2 regions of the Rhodococcus sp. 27YEA15 genome follow, and region 2 is predicted to be linked to the other one. Evidence: riboswitches for the same ligand, from Rfam matches in the RefSeq annotation. Region 2 holds a riboswitch; the other holds the start of a gene.

Region 1 (9,898 bases), 2.1 Mb from region 2:
GTTCCCGCGGGCTACCCCCTGCAACTATCGTTGTCGAACGACGTCTCTTCCGAGCGGTGGGCGCTGCTGGCCGTCTACGAGGACGCCGACGGCAATCAGACCGGCGAACCGCGCCTCTTCGAGGCGGACGAAGCCAAGGCCGTCACCGTCGAATCCTCGAAGGATCCCCTCAAGCAACTCGTCGGAGTGGAGATCCACCTGGCAGTCAGCAACAACCAAGGAGTTCTGATCTGGTCGGTGAAGACCGCCTGACCACTGACACGAACAACTGCGACAGAAGGCCCCGCCACACCGGTTTCGGTGTGGCGGGGCCTTCTGTCGTTACGAACCGTGTTGAGCGTCAGCTGTCGAGTTCACGTGCAACCGCACGCACTACTTCAGAGATCCGCTGCGCGGTCTTGCGGTCCGGGTACTTGCCGTTTCGCAGATCGGGCTGCACCTTTGCCTCGAGCAGCGTGATCATGTCCTCGACCATGCCGTGCAACTCGTCCGGAGTGTGCTTACGCGCAACCGATTCACGACGCTGCGGCGCCGCGCCACGCAAAGTGGGTGCAGGTTCGAGAACCTTCAGGCTCAGTGCCTGCGGGCCGCGACGGCCTGCAGCCATCCCGAATTCCACCCGCTGACCTGCCTTGAGTCCCTCGACGCCGTCGGGAAGTGCGGACGCCCGGACGTAGACGTCCTCGCCCTCCTCCTGCGACAGAAAGCCGAAGCCCTTTTCGAGGTCGTACCATTTCACCTTGCCGGTCGGCACCGCGTTCACCCGCTCATCACTCGACTGGGGCATCCGCCCCAATACAGTCGGGAGGCTCGAACAAGAGCCTCATGGTCGTGCTCGCATTGCTTCGCGTGAAGAATGCAAAAGAACGCGCCCCACTATCGTTCGGCGGGACGCGCAGTCTGCGAACACTCTACCTGTGACGAACCTCCGTCGGCACGCAGGTTTCCAGGCACTACCCTGGAGCGCGTGGAAACTCGAATCGAACCGCACACTTCCGGCACCGGAATCGGTATGTTCCGAACCGCGATGGCACTCTTCATCGTGGGCCTGTTGGGAATCGTCGCCATCTTCGCCGTCCACATATTCAGTGACACCCCTCCCGGCCTGGTGCTCTACCTGATCGCACTGGCGTGTCCGGTCGGGTTCTTTCTCGCGTTGGTCTACACCTTGAGGTCCGGTCGGCGCGCACGGTGACCGGTCGTATCCCACTGAAAGGTCGCTGCCCGTGAGACTGATTCTGAACGTGATCTGGTTGGTTTTGGGCGGCCTCTGGCTGGCGTTGGGCTACTTCCTCGCCGGGATCGTCTTCTGCGTGCTGATCGTCACCATCCCGTTCGGGATCGCTGCGTTCCGCATCGGCGTGTACGCGCTGTGGCCGTTCGGCAAGACTGTGATCGACAAGCCGACATCCGGTGTCGGCTCTCTCCTCGGTAACGTTCTCTGGCTGCTTCTCGCCGGCATCTGGCTGGCGATCGGCCATGTCGTGTCCGCGTTCGCGATGGCGATCACCATCATCGGAATTCCTCTCGCGGTGGCAAACCTCAAGATGATTCCGGTGTCACTGATGCCTCTCGGCAAGCAGATCGTCGACGTCGACCACGTCGGATACCCCTGAGCGGTTCGGCCCACATCTGGCGAACCCGACCACGGCAGGTGCCGTGGTCGGGTTCCAGATGTCATGTTCGATCAGCGGCCGAGGCTACCCAATCCGGGGAGCTTGTCGAGCGAACCGGTTCCGGGGTTGCCGGGGTTACCCGGGTCGACCGGTCCGACCGGAGCTTCGGACACGACGACGGTCACGCTCGTCGTACGCGACAGCACGCTCGTCGCGGTGACCTCGACGGTGTAGGAACCGGCAACGGTCGGGGTGCCCGAGATCGTGCCGTCGTTCGCGAGGGTCAGGCCGGCGGGCAGATCACCCGAGGCGACCTTGAAGGTCGCAGCGCGCGCACCGTTGACGGCGAGCTTCTGCGAGTACGCCTTACCGGTCTGAGCTGCGGGCAACTCCGCAGTCTTCAGGGTGGGGTACGCCGCAACCACGGTCACCTTGCCGGCATTGGTGGTTGCCGCGATCGCACCGGTGGAGGAATCGATAGCCAGGTTCTTCACTCGATCGAATTCGGGAACCTTCGTATCCGCCAGTAGCGCGGTGCCGCGGTTCGACAGGTCGACGGTCCAGAGCTGTCCCTGCTTGACGTCGGCAACGTAGGCAACGCCTGCGGCGGTGTCCACGGCAACACCGTTGGCGGTGGTGTCGGCCGAGAAGGTGATCTTCTCGAGCACCTTGTCGTTGTTCGGGGTCGCGTCGATGACCCAGACGTTCGCGGTGCGGGTGTCGGTCATGTACACGTAACCGGTGTTGTCGTCGACAGCCAGCTCGACCGGGTAGATGTCGCTACCGCGCACGAAGGCCTTGGGGGTGGAACCAGCGCGCACGTCGATCTGCCACAGCGTGCGGCCGTAGTTCTCCTCCATGAAGTTGGTGTCTGCCACGTAGAGGAAACCGCGCTTGTTGTCGAACCCGAGCTTGGTCGGGGTCGCGAACTTGTCGATGAGGATGTTCGTCACGGCATCGCCTGCTGCGGCGTCGAGTACGCGGATGTAACCGGACTTGTAGTCCGAGAAGTACGCGCGGTGCGTCACGGGATCGACCGCGATGTCGCTGATCTGAGGACGAGTGCCGTCCGGATTCTTCTCGCTGAGCGTCACGGTCTTGATGACGTCACCGGACTTCGTGTCGACGACGGAGATCGCACCGCCGTACGACGAGGACACGTATGCGCGGCTCAGCACGGAGTCGACGGCGACGGCGGACTGGTAGGCGACAACTCCCTTGACGGCGGGGAGCTGTGAACCGGTGTTCGTGTCGACGACGGACAGCGACGTCTCGGTGGGGCCGTACTGCGTCGCATATGCCCGGTGCGTAACCGAGTCGACTGCGATGTCACCGGGCTGGGTCGCGGTGTAGCTTCCGACTACGCCGTGCGTCGCGGTGTCGGAGGGTGCAGCGACGGCGACGGACGAGCCGAAGGTCAGGCCGACGACAGCGGCGGCGAGAACGAGTGGCGCGGTGACCGCGCGCCGACGGTTGTGCAATTTCATGTGGGGATGCCTTACTGATTTCTGAATGTCGCCCGGTTTGGAAAACTAGGCGAGCCTATCCTTATTCAGACAATTGGTGTTGAGACGCGGAACACATAAAACTCCCGGCCGGCGACACCGCAGTTTCCGAAGCGGACGTACCAACCATGTCACGATGTGACTTTAATCACATTACGGATGGATAACGGAACGGACACGGCCCGGTACGCGTCGTGGAACCCGTCGCGACCTGGGGAGAGTCCCGAACTACCCATCAACGTGGTGCGGCGCCCCACGCCACGCCGCGTTATCAAATGGTGACACGACGGCCTCGAGCCGTTACCGTCGTTTTCGGCCGGGAAACTCCGGCCACCTCCGGCCCGCCGTGCCAAGCCTCGTCCCGCGGGTACCGGAACTTCCCACAGAGCATTCCAGGGACGAGGACGGGGGACCCAAAGTCCTCTGTGAGAACAGGAAAGTTCTCCAGTGGACACCGATTCGGAGCGCGACAATTCCGGATCTTGGGGTGAAGCCAGACCCTTTCCAGCCAGGAAAGGCGAGGCCGGGCGACCTCTCAGCCCGAACCCGACAGCTGACCTCGCAGGCGCGTGTGGAGAGGATTTCTACCCCAATGAGCGGACGTCATCGTAAGCCCACCACCACCGGCCGCACCGTCGCCAAGGTCGCCGTAGCCGGCGCCGTCATCGGTGTCGCCGGAATCGCAGCCACCGGTACTGCCAACGCTGCACCCGATTCCGACTGGGATCGTCTCGCGCAATGCGAGGCAGGTGGCAACTGGGCCATCAACACCGGCAACGGGTACCAGGGCGGACTGCAGTTCTCGCCGAGCACCTGGAACGCTCATGGCGGCGGACAATACGCAGCCAGCGCAAATCAGGCCACTCGTGAGCAGCAGATCGTCGTTGCCGAGCGCGTTCTCGCCAACCAAGGCTGGGGCGCATGGCCCTCCTGCTCGTCGAGCCTCGGCTTGAACAGTGCAGCAACTCAGCGCAGCGCTCCGGCGACAAGCGCACCGAAGCCGCAGACCGCTCCGACGGTGCAGGTCGCCCAGACCATCAGCAACCCCGTTGTCGACGCGATCGATCAGGCGCTGGCATTCGCGAAGGCCAACGGCATCGAACTCGATTCACAGAGCCTGGGCCTCGTGGACACCGCGAAGGCTCTGCTCAAGTAACACCAGCACACCCCTTGCGTGCGTTCCGCTCGAACGTAGAGATCGCAGAAGTAAGGCCCGTACCGAATTTTCGGTACGGGCCTTACTTCGTCGAGTGGTGCCGGTCAGCGGTTGATCACCGTATGCGGATGTGCGTAGGGAAGTGACTCCACCGGCAACGGAAAGGTGGTGTCTTCGCCGAACGGCGAGAGACCACCGGCACGAGTCGATGACAATTCGGTCACTGCGTGATCTCCGTCTGCAGTTTCCGGCCATCCTGGATCTACATAGTGCTTCTTCGAATTGTTAGCCACGAGGCTATTTTGACAGCACCCCGTCACGCAGTACAGACCAGGTCTCTAATCTGATACTTGATGACCGACACACGCGAGAACACGACGGACAATTCCGTGGCCGAATCCTTGACCGGATGGCTCTCGGCGCGCTCCGACGCCGAGTTGACCGAGCTGATGCGCTTACGTCCCGATCTGGCCGTGCCACCGCCGAGCACGATGGTCGTACTCGGCGGCCGCGCCCAGCAACGAGCGTCGGTTTCTCGTGCCGCCGACGAGCTCGACACGCTCGACTTCGGAATGCTCGAGTTGCTGGCCGTCAGCGGCGCAGACGAGAGACCGGTCTCGCGTGCGGATTTCGACGCCGCCCTCGCGGCGCGGGCTCGAACCGGCAAGGGCAAGGTCACCAAGAAAGCCGTCGACGCGTCGCTGGCAAAGATGCGGCGGTCCGCGCTGATCTGGGGTACCGACCCGATCGGCGTGTCTGCAGCGGCGATCGGAACCATCCCGTGGCGCGTCGGACGGGCCTTGGAACCGGCGGAACTGATGACCGAGTCCGAAATCGCCGCAGCCCTCGCCGCTCTCGATCAACGCGAACGAGACCTGCTCGAGACGCTGGCGAATTCGAGTCCGATCGGCCGAACCCGGGATGCCGCTGCGGGTACGCCCTCCGACCGGCCGGTGCAGCGGTTGTTGGCGGCCGGACTGTTGCGCTGGCTGGACGAGCAGACCGTGGAACTTCCGGCAACGGTTCGCCAGGTGATCCGCGGGGAACCGGTCTTCGATCCCACCACGCTCACGGCACCGACGATCGGCGGCGACAAACTCACTCCGGCGGACGTGAATTCGGCGGCAGCAGGTGAGGCCTTGGAAGTCGTGCGGGACTGCGAGAAGGTGATCGCGGTGCTCGGCTCCGCACCGGCGCCGGCGTTGCGTGCCGGCGGACTCGGCGTTCGCGAACTGCGACGCGTGTCGAAATCCGCCGAGCTCGACGAAGCACGGGTGAGTTTGGTGGTCGAACTTCTTTCGGCGGCCGGTCTCATCGCTGCGGGCACACCTGATCCCGCACCCACCTCGGACACCGCGGACGACTACTGGACTCCGACGGTGGCGGCGGACGGCTGGCTGACCGCGTCGACCGCGAGGCGGTGGGAGACTTTGGCGTCGGCATGGCTCGACGTGCCACGGGTGCCGTGGATGATCGGACTTCGCGACGCCGCAGACAAGCCGATCGCGGCGCTCTCGGAAGAAGGCAGGGCTCCGGCCGCCCCGCGTGATCGGCGCGCGATCCTCGAGTTGTCCGCCGAGCTCGACAGCGGCCGGACAGCGACCCCGGCCGAGGTGAGTCGGCTCCTGGCGTGGCGTCGACCTCGGCTCAGTGGTCGCTTGCGCACGTTCGCGATCGAACGAACGACCGACGAGGCCGCCGCGCTCGGGCTGATGGCTCGGGGCGCCCTCAGTTCAGCCGGCCGCGCACTGTTGCACGGTGGCGACGCCGAAGCCGAAATGCATTCGGCTCTACCGCAACCCGTCGACTACATCCTCGTCCAGGCGGACCTGACGCTGGTAGCTCCGGGGCCGCTCGTGCCGGAACTCCTCGAGCAGGTGTCGTTGGTCGCGGACATCGAATCCGCCGGTGCGGCATCGATGTACCGGATCAGCGAGGACAGTGTGCGCCGCGCGCTCGACGCCGGACTCACCGCCACCGAGTTGCACACCATGTTCACCACGAAATCCAAGACGCCGGTCCCCCAGTCGCTGACGTATCTGGTCGACGACGTCGCCCGGCGACACGGCCGGTTGCGTGCCGGTGTTGCAGCGTCGTTCATCCGGTGCGAGGACGTGTCGCTGTTGTCGGAAGTTCTGGCGTCGGCGGTGGCCGAGACATTGGCATTGCGGGCGTTGGCACCGACCGTCGCGGTGTCGCAGGCGCCGTTGCGTGAAGTCCTGGCCGAGCTACGCGCTGCCGGGTTCGCGCCGGCCGGTGAGGATTCGTCCGGAACCTTGGTGGACCTGCGCCCTCGCGGCGCCCGGGTTCCGAACCGCCGTTCGCGACCGGTGTCGAGAACGCCCGCGAGTCCGTCGGTCGACCAGCTCGCCGCGCTGGTGCGCACCATGCGCGCCGGTGATCGGGCGGCGAGGCCCGGAAACGGTGGAGTGCGCGCCGACGGGTCCCGCGAGTCGAATGCGGCGACCATCGCCTTGCTTGCCGCTGCCGCCAGAGACCACACGAGCGTGAACATCGGTTACGTCGACGCCCAGGGTGTGGCGACCAATCGAATTGTCGATCCGGTCAGCGTCGGCGGCGGTCAGTTGGACGCCTTCGACCCGGCAAACGGGGCGGTTCGCGGTTTCACTCTGCACCGCATCACGTCGGTGACCCCGGTGGACAGCGGGACAAAACACTCTCAGCCGTCGAAAAACGGTTGACAGAGCAGAGTTGTCGTCGCCCGGACGAAACTGAGGCGATACAGTTCGGGGGTGATCAGCGACGAGTGCTTGTTCTGTGGGATCGTCAACGGTAGCGTTCCGGCGACCAAGGTGGCCGAGAACGAAACCACCTTGGCGTTCATGGATATTCATCCCGGAACCGACGGTCACCTTCTGGTCGTTCCCAAACGCCACAGCCGAGATCTTCTCGAGATTTCGGCCGAGGACTTGACTGCGGTGACACTGTCCGCGCAGCGGGTGGCCAGAGCCGTTGTCGACGTACTCGGCGCCGACGGAGTCAACCTCCTCAACTGCTGCGGAGCGGATGCGTGGCAGACGGTGTTCCATTTCCATCTCCACGTGGTCCCGCGTTACGTCGACACCTCGAAGGATTCACTCGTCCTGCCGTGGCGGCCGGGTATCCGAGGCGACGCGGACGAGATCACGCGCATCGGTGCGATCCTCGGTGCAGCGCTGCGATAATTCCTCGTTCTACCGGCCCGGGTGCGCTGCGCCTATCGAATGGCCGTGATCCCGGCGAGGACGAGGTCGATACCTGCCAGGAACTGGTCACGGTCATCGTGCTCGGGTACCTGCGAGGCCACTTTGTGCACGAACGGAAATTGTGCGGGGTCCAGTTGCGTCCAGCGGTCGGTGATGGTGGTGAGAAATGCCGATCGGTCCGTCCCACGGGGTAGGAGACGGGCGCCGGCTGCATACTGTCCCGCGAGCCCGAGAACGTAGTTGAGCAACGCGGATGCGGAGTTGAACTGCGCTGCCTCGGGAACTGCGAGCGCCGTCAGTTGCCCACCGAAGATCTCGAAGATCTGCGTGACTGCAGGTTGCCACGGTTCGCGGGCGAGTTGGGTGCCCACCCACGGGTGCGCGTCGATTGCATCGAACACCCCTAGTGCCGCGCTACGGATCGTCTGCAGCGGCGTCGACCCCGATGCCGCGCCGATCACGACGGCGGCGATGACGGACTCGGTGGTCGCGGCGAGGAGTTCGTCCTTGTTCGCCACATGCCAGTAGATCGCTCCGCTTCCGGTGGCCAGCCGAGCCGAGAGCGCACGGAAGGTCAGCGCACTCTCGCCTTGGTTGTCCAGGATCTCGACCGCCGCCTCGACTATCCGCTGCTTCGAGAGCGCGTCCGTCCGCCGTTCGACCCGCTGATGCCTGCTCGTCATACGAACCATCTTGACAGACCTGGAACGTCGTTCCAAGATGGGCACTGGAACAACGTTCCATCAATTGAAGGGGAACCATCATGAGTACATCGGTCACGATCATCGGTGCCGGTCTCGGCGGCCTCACCCTCGCCCGCGTCCTGCACGTCAACGGCATAACCGCAACGATCTACGAGGCCGAACCCTCGGCGCAGGCCCGCACCCAGGGTGGACAACTCGACATCCACGAGAACAACGGGCAGCTCGCGCTCGAAGCGGCCGGCCTCGTCGACGAGTTCCGCGCGATCATTCACGAGGGTGGCGCCGCTTCGCGCATCGTCGACCGGCACGGGAGCGTGCTGCTCGACGAACCCGACGACGGCACCGATCGACGTCCCGAGGTACTGCGCGGCGACTTACGCCGGATCCTGATCGAGTCGTTGCCCGACGACGCGATCCGGTGGGGACACAAAGTTGTCGGCGTTGCATCGTCGGGCGAGGGTCGACACGAGATCACCTTCGACAACGGATCGACCGTGAGCACCGGCGTCCTCGTCGGCGCCGACGGCGCATGGTCGAGAATCAGACCCCTGCTCTCCGCCGCCACACCGGAGTACATCGGCACCGTGTACGTCGAGACGTACCTGTATGACGTCGACGAAAAGCATACTGCCACAGCCGAAGCAGTCGGAGCAGGCACGATGTACGCACTCGACCCCGGAAAGGGGATCGCCGCACACCGCGAGGCCGGCGACATCATTCACACCTATGTCGAACTGAACCGTTCCACCGACTGGATTGCGAGCATCGACTTCACCGATGCTGCTGTCGCGACCGCACGCGTGGCCGCCGAGTTCGACGGGTGGGCGCCGGAACTCACCGCTCTGATCACCGAGGGCGAGTCCGCCCCGATACCGCGCATGATCTACGCACTTCCCGACGACCACCGATGGGACCGCGTCCCCGGAGTGACGCTCGTCGGCGATGCCGGACACCTGATGGTGCCGTCCGGTGAGGGCGCGAACCTGGCGATGTTCGACGGCTTCGAACTCGGCAAGGCCATCGCCGCGCACCCCGACGACATCGAAACAGCCCTTGCCACATACGAGCAGGCCCTGTTTCCCCGCAGCCAGGCCGAAGCCGCCGACAGCCACGTCATTCTCGATCTCTGCCTCGGCGACAACGCACCGCACTCACTCGTCGATTTCTTCACCGGCACCGTCACGGCCGAATCCGTCTGACCTTCCGGCCCGAACGGCCGAGAGGTCCGGCCCGCGCAGGCGATGCGAATGCGGCGATCGACGCCACCGAAGAGAACACAACAGTGTGTGAACCGGCGCGATCGTCGCCGAGATCCAGGTGGACATCGAGTCCGCCTGCGCTCGGCGAACGCCGATGATCGGCGAACGCGTCGGTGACAAGCACCGAAAAATCGCGCCGCGAATTCGGCGATCCGGCCACTACTTCACGAGCGCGAAAAGTACGGGCTGGCTTTATTTTACAAATGACGTATGGTCGAGGTCAGTTCGTGATTGCCACTTCGGGAAAAAGGGAGCGACAATGGCTGACAAAGCGCCGGGGAAAACGATGAAGAAACCTGCCCAGTCGATCAAAGAGCGGCGCGCAGAGAAGCGCGCGAAGGTCTCGGATTCATCGGAGTTGATCCGCAAGCGGAAGCGGAGCTGAGCGACGGCAGGGTCGAATCTTCTGTTGCAGTAGGTTGATCGCGCTCTCGTCCTTCGCAGGTGCGCTG
Region 2 (9,898 bases):
TGCGACGGTCGACTTCCGCGTCGGTAGAGGGGCCGGTGGCCAGCGCCCGGTACAGATCCGCCAGGCGCGCCTGGCCGAATCGGTCTGCAACGGACGCGTTGATCGACCACGCCGCCTCGTACGCGAGTGAGCTGACCACCGGTACCCCGGAGAACTTCGAATCCGACGGGAAGGCAGTCGGCGGATCCGACTCACGCACGGTGGCCGCCAGGGTGGGCGCGATCTCGCTCGAGGCCCGACCCGAACCACGATTGCCGCCGTACTCGGCGAATCCTTCCAAGACCCACATCGGAGATCCGTCGCTCGTCTGCGAGCGGGCTGCCACGTGCACCAACTCGTGCCGCAGCACAGCTTTTCCGCGTCACCGACGTCAGTCGGGATGCGGCCGCGGGCGAGAACACCACCCGCTGCCCGCTGACCTCGCCGGACCCCGGCGTCACAGCGTCGGAGACCGACACCGCAGCTATCGACGCCCCGTCGTGATGCTGACCCACCAGCGCCGTGAACTCCTCGGCGGAGCCGGCCACCATCACCACCACGCGTTCCGACCACCACGGACCCCAGAGTTCGGTCGTGTTGGCGATTGCCTCGTCCAGGTCCGCTGCCAGTGCTTCGACGAAGTTCTTCTCGGCCGGGTGGCCGATCACCAGGGCGTGGCCCGTCGAGTTCCGCGCCGTCACCACGGTCCCGAACTCCCAGGGCCCGTGCCACGACTCACCGGGCGTACGGGCCGCGTCCAGGCCCACCGTCGCACCGTTCACCAGCAGAAGCCAGGTGTCGCCGCTGCGACTGAACACCATCGACACAGGTTTGCGCGTCGGGCTGGAATCGACATCGGCGAGGGCGTACCGCAGCAGTACCCGGGCGTGCCATATCTCCTCGTCTGCGGCGGGCGCCCCCGTGGCCGGCTCCTGTGTCAGAGCACCCGCCGGTACGTCGTAGCCCCAGTCCGAGAACTTCAGTTGTGCCAACGCCGTCATACGACGTGTCTCGGCCTCGAGCACACCCGGCACGGCTCCCGGATCGACCAGCGCCGCCATCGCGTCCTGGTCGTTCGACGTCTGCGCGACGGCGAGCGAGTTCAGAAAAGTCCGAACCTGTGCTTCGCGGTGCGCCTGCTCTGCGGCGGCGTCCGAGGACCGGTCGGAATTGGCCATCACGAAAGTCAGACCCAGTACCAGAGCTACGGCGACGCCGAGAGCGACCAGTGCCGGATACTCCCACCTACGCCTGCTGCCGGCGCCGACTCCGTCTGTGGTTTCGAGGTCCGCCGGCACGTCGCCGAGTCTAGGAGAGTCGGTGCCCGGTAGTTGCGGCGGACCGGCTCCCGGGCCCCGCGTCCGTCCTCCGCCGGTCCGGATCACTCGTCAGTAACGCCTGGCGGTGGAAAACTGCATGCCTTCCATCGACTGCACCTTGACCGGCACACCGAACGTGGAGGCGTGCAGGATGTTTCCGTCGCCGGCATAGATGCCGACGTGCGAGTTGTCGCTGTAGAAGGTCACGACGTCACCGGGCTGTAACTGGTCACGGGGAACCGGTATTCCACCCTGAGCCTGGGCTTGACTCGAACGCGGGAGCGTCTTGCCGATCTGCTGGTACGCCCAGACCACCAAACCCGAGCAGTCGAACTGATTCGGGCCGGTGGCGCCCCACACGTAGGGATCACCGATGCGTGTCAGTCCGGCCTGGAGCGCAGCGGCGCCGGAGCCCGGCGTCAAGTTAGCTAGAATTTTGCTGAGATCGGTGCCCGGCGGAAAGGACGAATCGTTCAGCTGCGAGCGTTCGGCGTCCGTCAAGTTCTCGAACGCGCGGGTGACATCGGCTATCTGCGTCTGCAATTCACTCTGCTTACGCTGGAGGTCGTCGCTGACGACCCTGGCCTGCTCCGCGGCGACCCTGGCCTCCTCCGCCGATCGCGCCGACGCCTCGGCGGCTGCCTGTGCATCGGCGGTGGCCCGCGTGAATTGTGCTACCTGCGTTGCGGCGTCATTCGAGATCACGTCCAGCGCCGACATCTGATCGAGTAGCTGCTGAGGCGAGTCACTGATCATCAGGGCGAACAGACGGTTGGTGCGGGCACCTTTGTAGTTGGCAGTCGCAATACGATTTACCGCCGGCGCGACGGCCGCCACCTGCTCGGACGCCTGAGCCAGTCTCGCGGAGTCCGCCCCGGCCCGGTCTTCTGCGTCCGCCAGAGCCGCCTGCCTGGCATCGAGATCGATCTGAGCGTTGTGTAACGCCTCGTTCGTCTGCTCCGAGGCGCGCGAGAGTTCCCCGAGCCGATCGAGCGCCTCCGTCGGAGTGGAAAATGTCGGGTCCGCCCCGGCGGGAATCGAGGGGAACACCACAAGTCCGAGAGCGAGGGCACCCACCCCCACCACGGCACGTAGACGACTGTTCTTCTTCGGTGAAACCACGGAATGCAACTCTCGGTCTCGGCGGAACGATGCCGACCACGAACAGGTCGACCCTCTGTTAGCTGGCTGTCAACTAACTACAGTACCTGTCTGCCCCAGGCAATGTCTCGATAAGATTACGGAAGGGCCACCATATCGTGTCTACTCGCGGGTAGGTGTCTCGGGGTGAGCTCGAGGACGGATGTTCGATCAATACGAAAGTGGGCCTCGAATCCATGATTCGAGGCCCACTTGGCACGAAGATCCGGAGCTCCCCCCGAGCTCCACCGCCATTGGCGGCAGATGGTGACGGCCGGTGTCACCGAACCGTTACCGCATGTACAACAGCTCAGAAGCGACGCGCGCCGTCGTACGGCATCGACGACACCGGCGCCAACTTCACCGGCTGTCCGGCGGTGGAGGCATGAATGACGTTTCCGTTTCCGGCGTAGATTCCCGAGTGCGATCCGCCGTAGAAGGAAATCACGTCACCGACCCGAAGGTCCGACTGCGCAACCGGAACACCGGCAGCAGCCTGGTCGTAACTGGTGCGCGGCAAGTTCAGACCGGCCTGCTTGTACGCCCACTGAACGAGCCCGGAGCAGTCGAATGCGTCGGGGCCGGCAGCGCCGTAGACGTACGGTGCGCCCAGCTTGGTCTGAGCGGCCTGCACGGCCCGCTCGCCGAGCGAGGACGTGATCGGTGCGACCGGCGCGGCCGGGCCGGCCGAGTTGACGCCGGGAATGTTGTCGGTGACACCCGGAATGAAGGGAATCTGCGACGCTGAAACGCCCGGGATGTCGAAAGTGCCCACACCGGGGATGGTGATGGGGTCTGCCGAGGCAGGTGCTGCCGTTGCCGCGAAGGCTCCGACTGCGAGCGCTCCGGCAACTGCCAGCTGCGCGGAACGCTTCAAATTCTGTGACGCCACGTTGAGGGGTGCTCCATTTCTTCCATTCATCCGCCGACCGAGTTAGCTGACGGGTTCGGGCTGGGAAGATCAGCCCTACCCGAGTGGTTCACGGCGATGGTGCGGCCGCGCCCCAAACGGGATTCACCCCAGTGGAAACTTGGGTTCCCGGTTCGAGTTCCTCACGGAGATCTCGATTAGGCGGTTCCTGACGATGCCGATCCTGTTTGGTCCGGCAAGACTTCGTTAGGTCTCAGGAAGGTTACGAAATCGTCGCGGCAATGTCGACTGCAGCCGCTCGCTCGGGCCGGATTTGGTGGAATTCGCCTCCGCCGCGCCCGAGTACGCCTCAACGGTCACAGCTCGATAACGGCAGGTTTGTTACCGGCTGGTCACATGCGGTCGACCCGACAACCTCCGGCGTACCCACAGTGTCGACAAAATAGGACATTCCACGCCTTGTTGCTGTTCAGCGAGATCCTTCCGACTGCTAATGACCTGCAGGTCCGAATCCGGAGTCGCGCACCGGATCCCCGCAAACCCGGCCGATGGCGGGCGCGGCAGAGTAGTTGAGTGGGCAACCAATGAACCCGGTTCCCGAATCCGATGTGATCCTCGTCTCTTCGACGATGATCGGCTCGGATTGTCGGTTTCACTCGCCGCAGTCGATTACGAAATCTGTCGGACCCACTCGTTAACGTGCGCGCTGTGAAACCAGCGTCGGCCGGCGACTACCCGTCACCCCATCCGTTCACGACCGGCGCCCTCGAGGCCGTGGGCCGGCAGTTGACATTCGACGAGTTGGACACCCCACTGAGCGAGACCACGTTCGTCGTCGTCGACCTCGAAACCACCGGGGGAAGCGCCGAGCAGGACTCGATCACCGAAATCGGTGCGGTCAAGATTCGAGGCGGCGTGGTCCTGGGTGAAATGGCCACCCTGGTCGATCCGGGGCGGCCGATCCCGCCCTACATCGTCGAGCTCACCGGCATCACCACCGCCATGTTGATCGGGGCGCCTCGGATGGAGCGGGTACTGCCAGCTTTCCTCGAGTTCGCCGACGGCGCGGTACTGGTGGCCCACAATGCCGGATTCGACATCGGATTCCTCAAGGCGGCAGCTGCACGCAGTGCCCGCCCGTGGCCGTCGTTCCGGGTGCTGTGCACCGTCAAACTCGCCCGGCGAGTCCTCACACGCGACGAGGCACCGTCGGTCAAACTTTCGGCCCTGGCCCAGCTCTTCCGGGTATCCACACAACCGACACACCGTGCTCTCGACGACGCACGGGCCACCGTGGACGTTCTGCACGGTCTCATCGACCGTGTGGGTAATCAGGGTGTGCACAGCTACAGCGAACTCGTCGACTACCTCCCCGACGTCTCCTCGCACCAGCGAGCAAAGAGATCTTTCGCCGCCGGCCTGCCTCGAACGCCCGGCGTCTACATCTTCCGAGGACCGTCGGACGAGGCGCTCTACATCGGCACGGCCGTCGATCTACGCCGACGCGTCCGCAACTACTTCACCGGCTCGGAAACCCGCGGCCGCATGAAGGAGATGGTCGCCCTGGCCACCCGGGTCGATCATGTCGAGTGCGCGCACGCGCTCGAGGCAGGCGTGCGTGAGCTTCGGCTACTCGTCGCCCACGCACCGCCGTACAACCGGCGATCGAAGTTCCCCAAACGCGGGTGGTGGATAACGCTCACCGACGAGGCATTTCCACGCCTGTCCGTCGTGCGGACGGCCTCGTCGACCTCCGTCGGCCCGTTCACCTCCCGCACCGATGCGGCGGAAGTCGCCGATACCGTCGCCCAGTTCACCGGTCTACGCACGTGCACCAAGCGGATCCCGCGCGGCTCCGTACACGGGCCCAGGTGCCCTTCTCGGGAGCTGGGGGCATGTCCGGCATTACGCGGTGGGGACGTCACCGAAACCGAGTACGAGCCGATCGTCGACGACGTCCGTGGTTTCTTTCACGGACGCCACGACGGGCCACTCCGGCGAATGCAGGATCGGATCACCGAACTGGCCGAGGCCGCGCTCTTCGAGACCGCCGCGCGGCTCCGCGACCGAACCGCGGCAGTAGGAACCTCGGTCCGGCGGACCCAACGACTCGCGGCACTGGCGTCCATCGACGAACTTGTCGCTGCCCGCCCCTCGGAGGACGGTGGTTGGGAACTGGCCGTCATCCGATCCGGGCGCCTGGCCTCCGCCGGGATCGCTCGCCGCGGGACACACCCGATGCCGGTGGTCGACGCCATCACGGCCGCAGCCGAAACCGTCTTCCCGGACGCCACCCCGTTTCGCGGGGCACCGCCCGAGGAACTCGGATTGACCGCCAGGTGGCTCGCATCCGACGGAGTTCGAATCGTGCAGACGACCTCCGGCTACGGCGAACCGTCCAACGGCGTCGGCCGCTGGGAGGACTGGTGTCGACTCGCCCGGGCCGGAAGCCGATCGGAACATCAGTGACAGGCGCCGCACTCTCCTACGCCTAAGCTCGTTTTCCAGATGCCCGGAAAACGAGGAGAGAAATGATCAACGCCATTGTCATGATCGATGCCGAATCCGCACGGATACCGGAGACCGCACAGGCCGTTGCCGACCTTCCCGGGGTCACCGAGGTCTACTCCTGCGCGGGCGACGTCGATCTGATCGCCATCGTCAAGGTCCGAGACCACGCTCAGATCGCCGACGTGGTCACCGGCGGAATCAACAAGGTGCCCGGCGTCGTCAAGACGGCTACGCACATCGCCTTCCAGTCGTTCTCCAGCGCAGACGTCGAAGCCGGATTCTCGCTCGGCGAATAGCCACCCCGTCAGGAACCTTCAGCGCCCCGTCGAGAACCTTCGGTCAGGGTCGCGGTCAACGCAGACCACCGGTGAAGGAGACCGGCCGCGGCCCCGCTGTCGATGGCGGCAGCGGCGGTCGCGATCCCGGCGGCGATCGCCTCTTCGAGGTTGTCCCCCACACCGTTGAACGCCGCGACAGCCGCGCCCGCGTTGAGCAGCACCGCATCGCGTACCGGTCCCGACTGTCCGGAGAGCAGCGTCCGCGCCACGGCCGCGTTCGCCTCGGCGTCGCCGCCACGGAGCTCCTCGAGCGGAACGCGGGCGATACCCACATCCCGTGGATCCAGCGTGACCGTCCGGATCGTTCCGCCGGCGACGATGTGGACCGTCGAGGTGGTCGAGGTGGTCAGCTCGTCGAGCCCGTCGTCACCGCGAACGACCAGAGCCGAATTGCCCCGCTCGGCAAGCACTCCTGCCACCACCGAGATGAGCTTCGGGAATGCGCACCCGATGAGTCCGGCGCGGGGCCGTGCCGGGTTGGTGAGCGGTCCCAGGACGTTGAACGCCGTCGGGATTCCGATCTCCTTTCGGGGCACTGCCGCGAAGCGCAGCGCGGGATGGAAGACGGGTGCAAAGCAGAAACCGATCCCGACCTCCTCGACGCAACGAGCCACCTGCTCGGGACCGAGGTTGATGCGCACGCCCAACGCTTCGAGGACGTCGGCGCCGCCGCTCTTGGAAGACGCTGCCCGGTTTCCGTGTTTGACCACACGAATACCCGCCGCGGCCACCACGATCGAGGCCATCGTCGAGATATTGACCGTGTTGGAACGATCGCCACCGGTGCCGACGATGTCGACGACGTCGGAGTCGATCGGAACGGGCCGTGAATGCGCGAGCATCGCGGCGGCCAAACCCGCCAGCTCGGCCGAAGTCTCACCCTTCATCTTCAACCCGACACCGAAGGCCGCGATCTGCGCGGAACTTGCGTTGTCGGACATGATCTCGCGCATCGCCCACTGCGAGTCGGCCGACGAGAGGTCGACACCGTCGGTCAGGCGCCCGAGAATCATCGGCCAGGACCGCACCACGTCGCTCGCGTCGGTGTTCACGGCGGTGGTTGCGTCGGTGCCGGCCATCGTCCCTCGGTCCCCTTTTCGGTGGGTCGTGCTGATTGGGTAGAGCTGAATCTGACATTCGCAGCCTAGTCAGTGCGCAGCCGGCGTCGCCGAATCGACCCTGTTCACCGATCCCGGCGGTCGCGGCGGCCGGAAGGGCCGCCGTCGCTGGGCAACTGCAATGCGTCCCACCCTGACACCGAACCGCCCAGCCGCTGCGCCAGACCCGCCATCCGGGACCGCTCCTGCGAGCAGTGCAAGGCGTCGAGAATCTGCACCCGCTCGAAGATCACCCGCACCGAATCACCCGCCCCCGCTACGACGTCGACTGTCACCGAGCGTGCGTATCCGTCCTGCGCCACTGTCCGCTCGGCGTCCAGCACGGCGGCAGCCGGCAGGTCGAGATGGTGGCGCAGTACGACTTGCGCGCTCGCCTGCCAACGCGGCTCCCCGGACTCGGCGCGCTCGAGCGCGGACGAGCACGATTCCACGTCGTCGAAACCCGACGCGACAATCTCGAGATCCGATCGACTGCGATCGAGGGGCGGCGGACGCCTGGTGCCGAAAATTCTCAGGAACCACGGTCTACTCTGGTGTGCAGCTGCCATCGCGTCAGCATATTCCCGACGACGCCACCAGCGCATTCGCCGCTCCGACGCGAGAACTCGGGACGAACGACGCGCCGATGACGGACCCGAGTGGCCGTCTCTTACGACGAAGCGTCATACTTCTGTCTGTGACGAGCGCAGTAGGGACTTCAGGATCGGCAATCACCCAACGCGTGCACTCGCTGAACCGGCCGAATATGGTCAGCGTTGGCACCATCGTGTGGTTGTCAAGTGAGCTCATGTTCTTCGCAGGGCTCTTTGCCATGTACTTCGTGGCACGAGCCCAGGCGAATGGGGTTTGGCCGCCGGAGCCAACCGAATTGAACCTGTATCTGGCGGTGCCGGTGACCTTGGTGCTGATCGCATCGTCGTTCACCTGCCAGATGGGTGTTTTCGCGGCTGAGCGCGGCGATGTCTTCGGACTTCGCCGCTGGTACCTCATCACTTTGGCCATGGGCACGTTCTTCGTGTTCGGCCAGGGCTACGAGTACTACCACCTGGTGCACACCGGTACCACCTTCTCCTCGAGCGTGTACGGATCGGTGTTCTACATGACCACCGGCTTCCACGGTCTGCACGTGATCGGCGGCCTGATCGCCTTCGTCTTCCTGATCGCACGTACCAGGGTCAGCAAGTTCACTCCCGCCCAGGCCACCGCAGCGATCGTGGTCTCGTACTACTGGCACTTCGTCGACATCGTGTGGATCGCGCTGTTTGCCACGATTTATTTCATCCGTTAATCAGCTGTACGCCACAGGCAGCCCCTGACGTCCAGTTCCGTCCCGACATACCAAAGGGATACAGATGAGTTCATCCCCCCCTCCCACATCCGATACAACGGCAGCAGCCGCGAAGACGCGTCGCCAGCGGAAGGTTCGCAGGCGCGTCACCGGTGCGCTCGTTCTGATGATGGGACTGCTCAGCGCAGGTTTCCTCGCTTCGGCGTTGACCCCGGCTCCACAGGTTGCGACCGCCAGCGACGATTCTGCAGCGCTGATCCGAGAAGGCAAGCAGCTGTACGACACTTCCTGCATCACGTGCCACGGCGCGAACCTGCAGGGCGTGAAGGACCGCGGTCCCAGCCTCATCGGCGTCGGCGAAGCTGCCGTGTACTTCCAGGTCTCCTCCGGTCGTATGCCCGCAGCGCGTAACGAAGCCCAGGCTCAGCGCAAGGATCCCAAGTTCGACGCCGCGCAGACCGACGCTCTGGGTGCCTTCATCCAGGCGAACGGCGGCGGCCCGACCGTGATTCGCGACGAGGACGGCAACATCTCCCAGTCCTCGCTGCGTGGCGGTGACATCGCACGAGGCAGCGAGCTGTTCCGCCTCAACTGCGCGTCCTGCCACAACTTCACCGGTCGCGGTGGCGCACTGTCCTCGGGCAAGTTCGCTCCGGTTCTCGATCCGGCCAACGAGCAGCAGATCTACGCCGCCATGGTCACCGGACCGCAGAACATGCCGAAGTTCTCCGATCGTCAGCTGACGATCGAGGAGAAGAAGGACATCATCGCCTACGTCAAGTCGTCGGGCGAGTCGAAGGACCCCGGTGGGTACGGCCTCGGTGGCCTCGGTCCTGCCTCCGAGGGCCTGTTCATGTGGGCTGTCGGAATCGTCGCTGTAGTCGGTGCAGCATTGTGGATCGGAGCAAGGTCATGAGCGACGCTGGCCAGCATGGCGGCGATACGCCAAAGAAGTACACAGATGAAGAGCTCGACGCGATGTCACGCGACGAACTGGTCAAGCTGGGTACCAATCTCGACGGTGTCGACGTCGTCTACCGCCGTGATCGTTGGGCTGTAGAAGGAACGAAGGCCGAGAAGCGAGCTGAGCGGAACGTCGCGTTCTGGTTCGCGCTCGCCGGCATTTCCGCGATCGCCTTCATCGTGATCTACCTCTTCTGGCCGTGGCAGTACGCCGGCGCCGGTGAGGAGAACTACGGCAAGTACAGCTTGTACACGCCGCTGATCGGTCTGACCATGGGCCTGGCCATCCTCGGCCTCGGTATCGGCGCCGTTCAGTTCACCAAGAAGTTCATCCCCGAAGAGGTGTCCATCCAGGATCGCCACGACGGTGG

The links. Region 2 has a riboswitch for cyclic di-AMP ahead of ABH922_RS12450 (C40 family peptidase). Riboswitches for the same ligand answer to the same signal wherever they lie in the genome.
Region 1: it holds a riboswitch for cyclic di-AMP, as region 2 does, so the genes downstream of both, ABH922_RS02650 (transglycosylase family protein) here and ABH922_RS12450 (C40 family peptidase) in region 2, are expected to answer to the same signal.

Annotation. Positions count from the first base shown of each region.
Region 1 covers NZ_JBMHHW010000001.1:564,437-574,334, reverse strand. The annotation lists gene ABH922_RS02675 (DUF2771 domain-containing protein) at 1-252, shown strand, start outside; gene ABH922_RS02670 (cold-shock protein) at 341-754, opposite strand; gene ABH922_RS02665 (hypothetical protein) at 968-1,195, shown strand; gene ABH922_RS02660 (YccF domain-containing protein) at 1,227-1,616, shown strand; gene ABH922_RS02655 (putative Ig domain-containing protein) at 1,688-3,103, opposite strand; cyclic di-AMP (ydaO/yuaA leader) riboswitch at 3,493-3,705, shown strand; gene ABH922_RS02650 (transglycosylase family protein) at 3,714-4,277, shown strand; gene ABH922_RS02645 (hypothetical protein) at 4,382-4,570, opposite strand; gene ABH922_RS02640 (helicase-associated domain-containing protein) at 4,631-6,979, shown strand; gene ABH922_RS02635 (HIT family protein) at 7,034-7,462, shown strand; gene ABH922_RS02630 (TetR/AcrR family transcriptional regulator) at 7,495-8,166, opposite strand; gene ABH922_RS02625 (FAD-dependent oxidoreductase) at 8,247-9,386, shown strand; gene ABH922_RS02620 (hypothetical protein) at 9,706-9,831, shown strand.
Region 2 covers NZ_JBMHHW010000001.1:2,693,672-2,703,569, forward strand. The annotation lists gene ABH922_RS12435 (hypothetical protein) at 1-199, opposite strand, end outside; gene ABH922_RS12440 (hypothetical protein) at 192-1,277, opposite strand; gene ABH922_RS12445 (NlpC/P60 family protein) at 1,368-2,420, opposite strand; gene ABH922_RS12450 (C40 family peptidase) at 2,749-3,330, opposite strand; cyclic di-AMP (ydaO/yuaA leader) riboswitch at 3,346-3,523, opposite strand; gene ABH922_RS12455 (DEDD exonuclease domain-containing protein) at 4,084-5,778, shown strand; gene ABH922_RS12460 (Lrp/AsnC family transcriptional regulator) at 5,841-6,116, shown strand; gene trpD (anthranilate phosphoribosyltransferase) at 6,125-7,237, opposite strand; gene ABH922_RS12470 (hypothetical protein) at 7,342-7,824, opposite strand; gene ABH922_RS12475 (cytochrome c oxidase subunit 3) at 7,953-8,564, shown strand; gene ABH922_RS12480 (c-type cytochrome) at 8,629-9,480, shown strand; gene ABH922_RS12485 (ubiquinol-cytochrome c reductase iron-sulfur subunit) at 9,477-9,898, shown strand, end outside.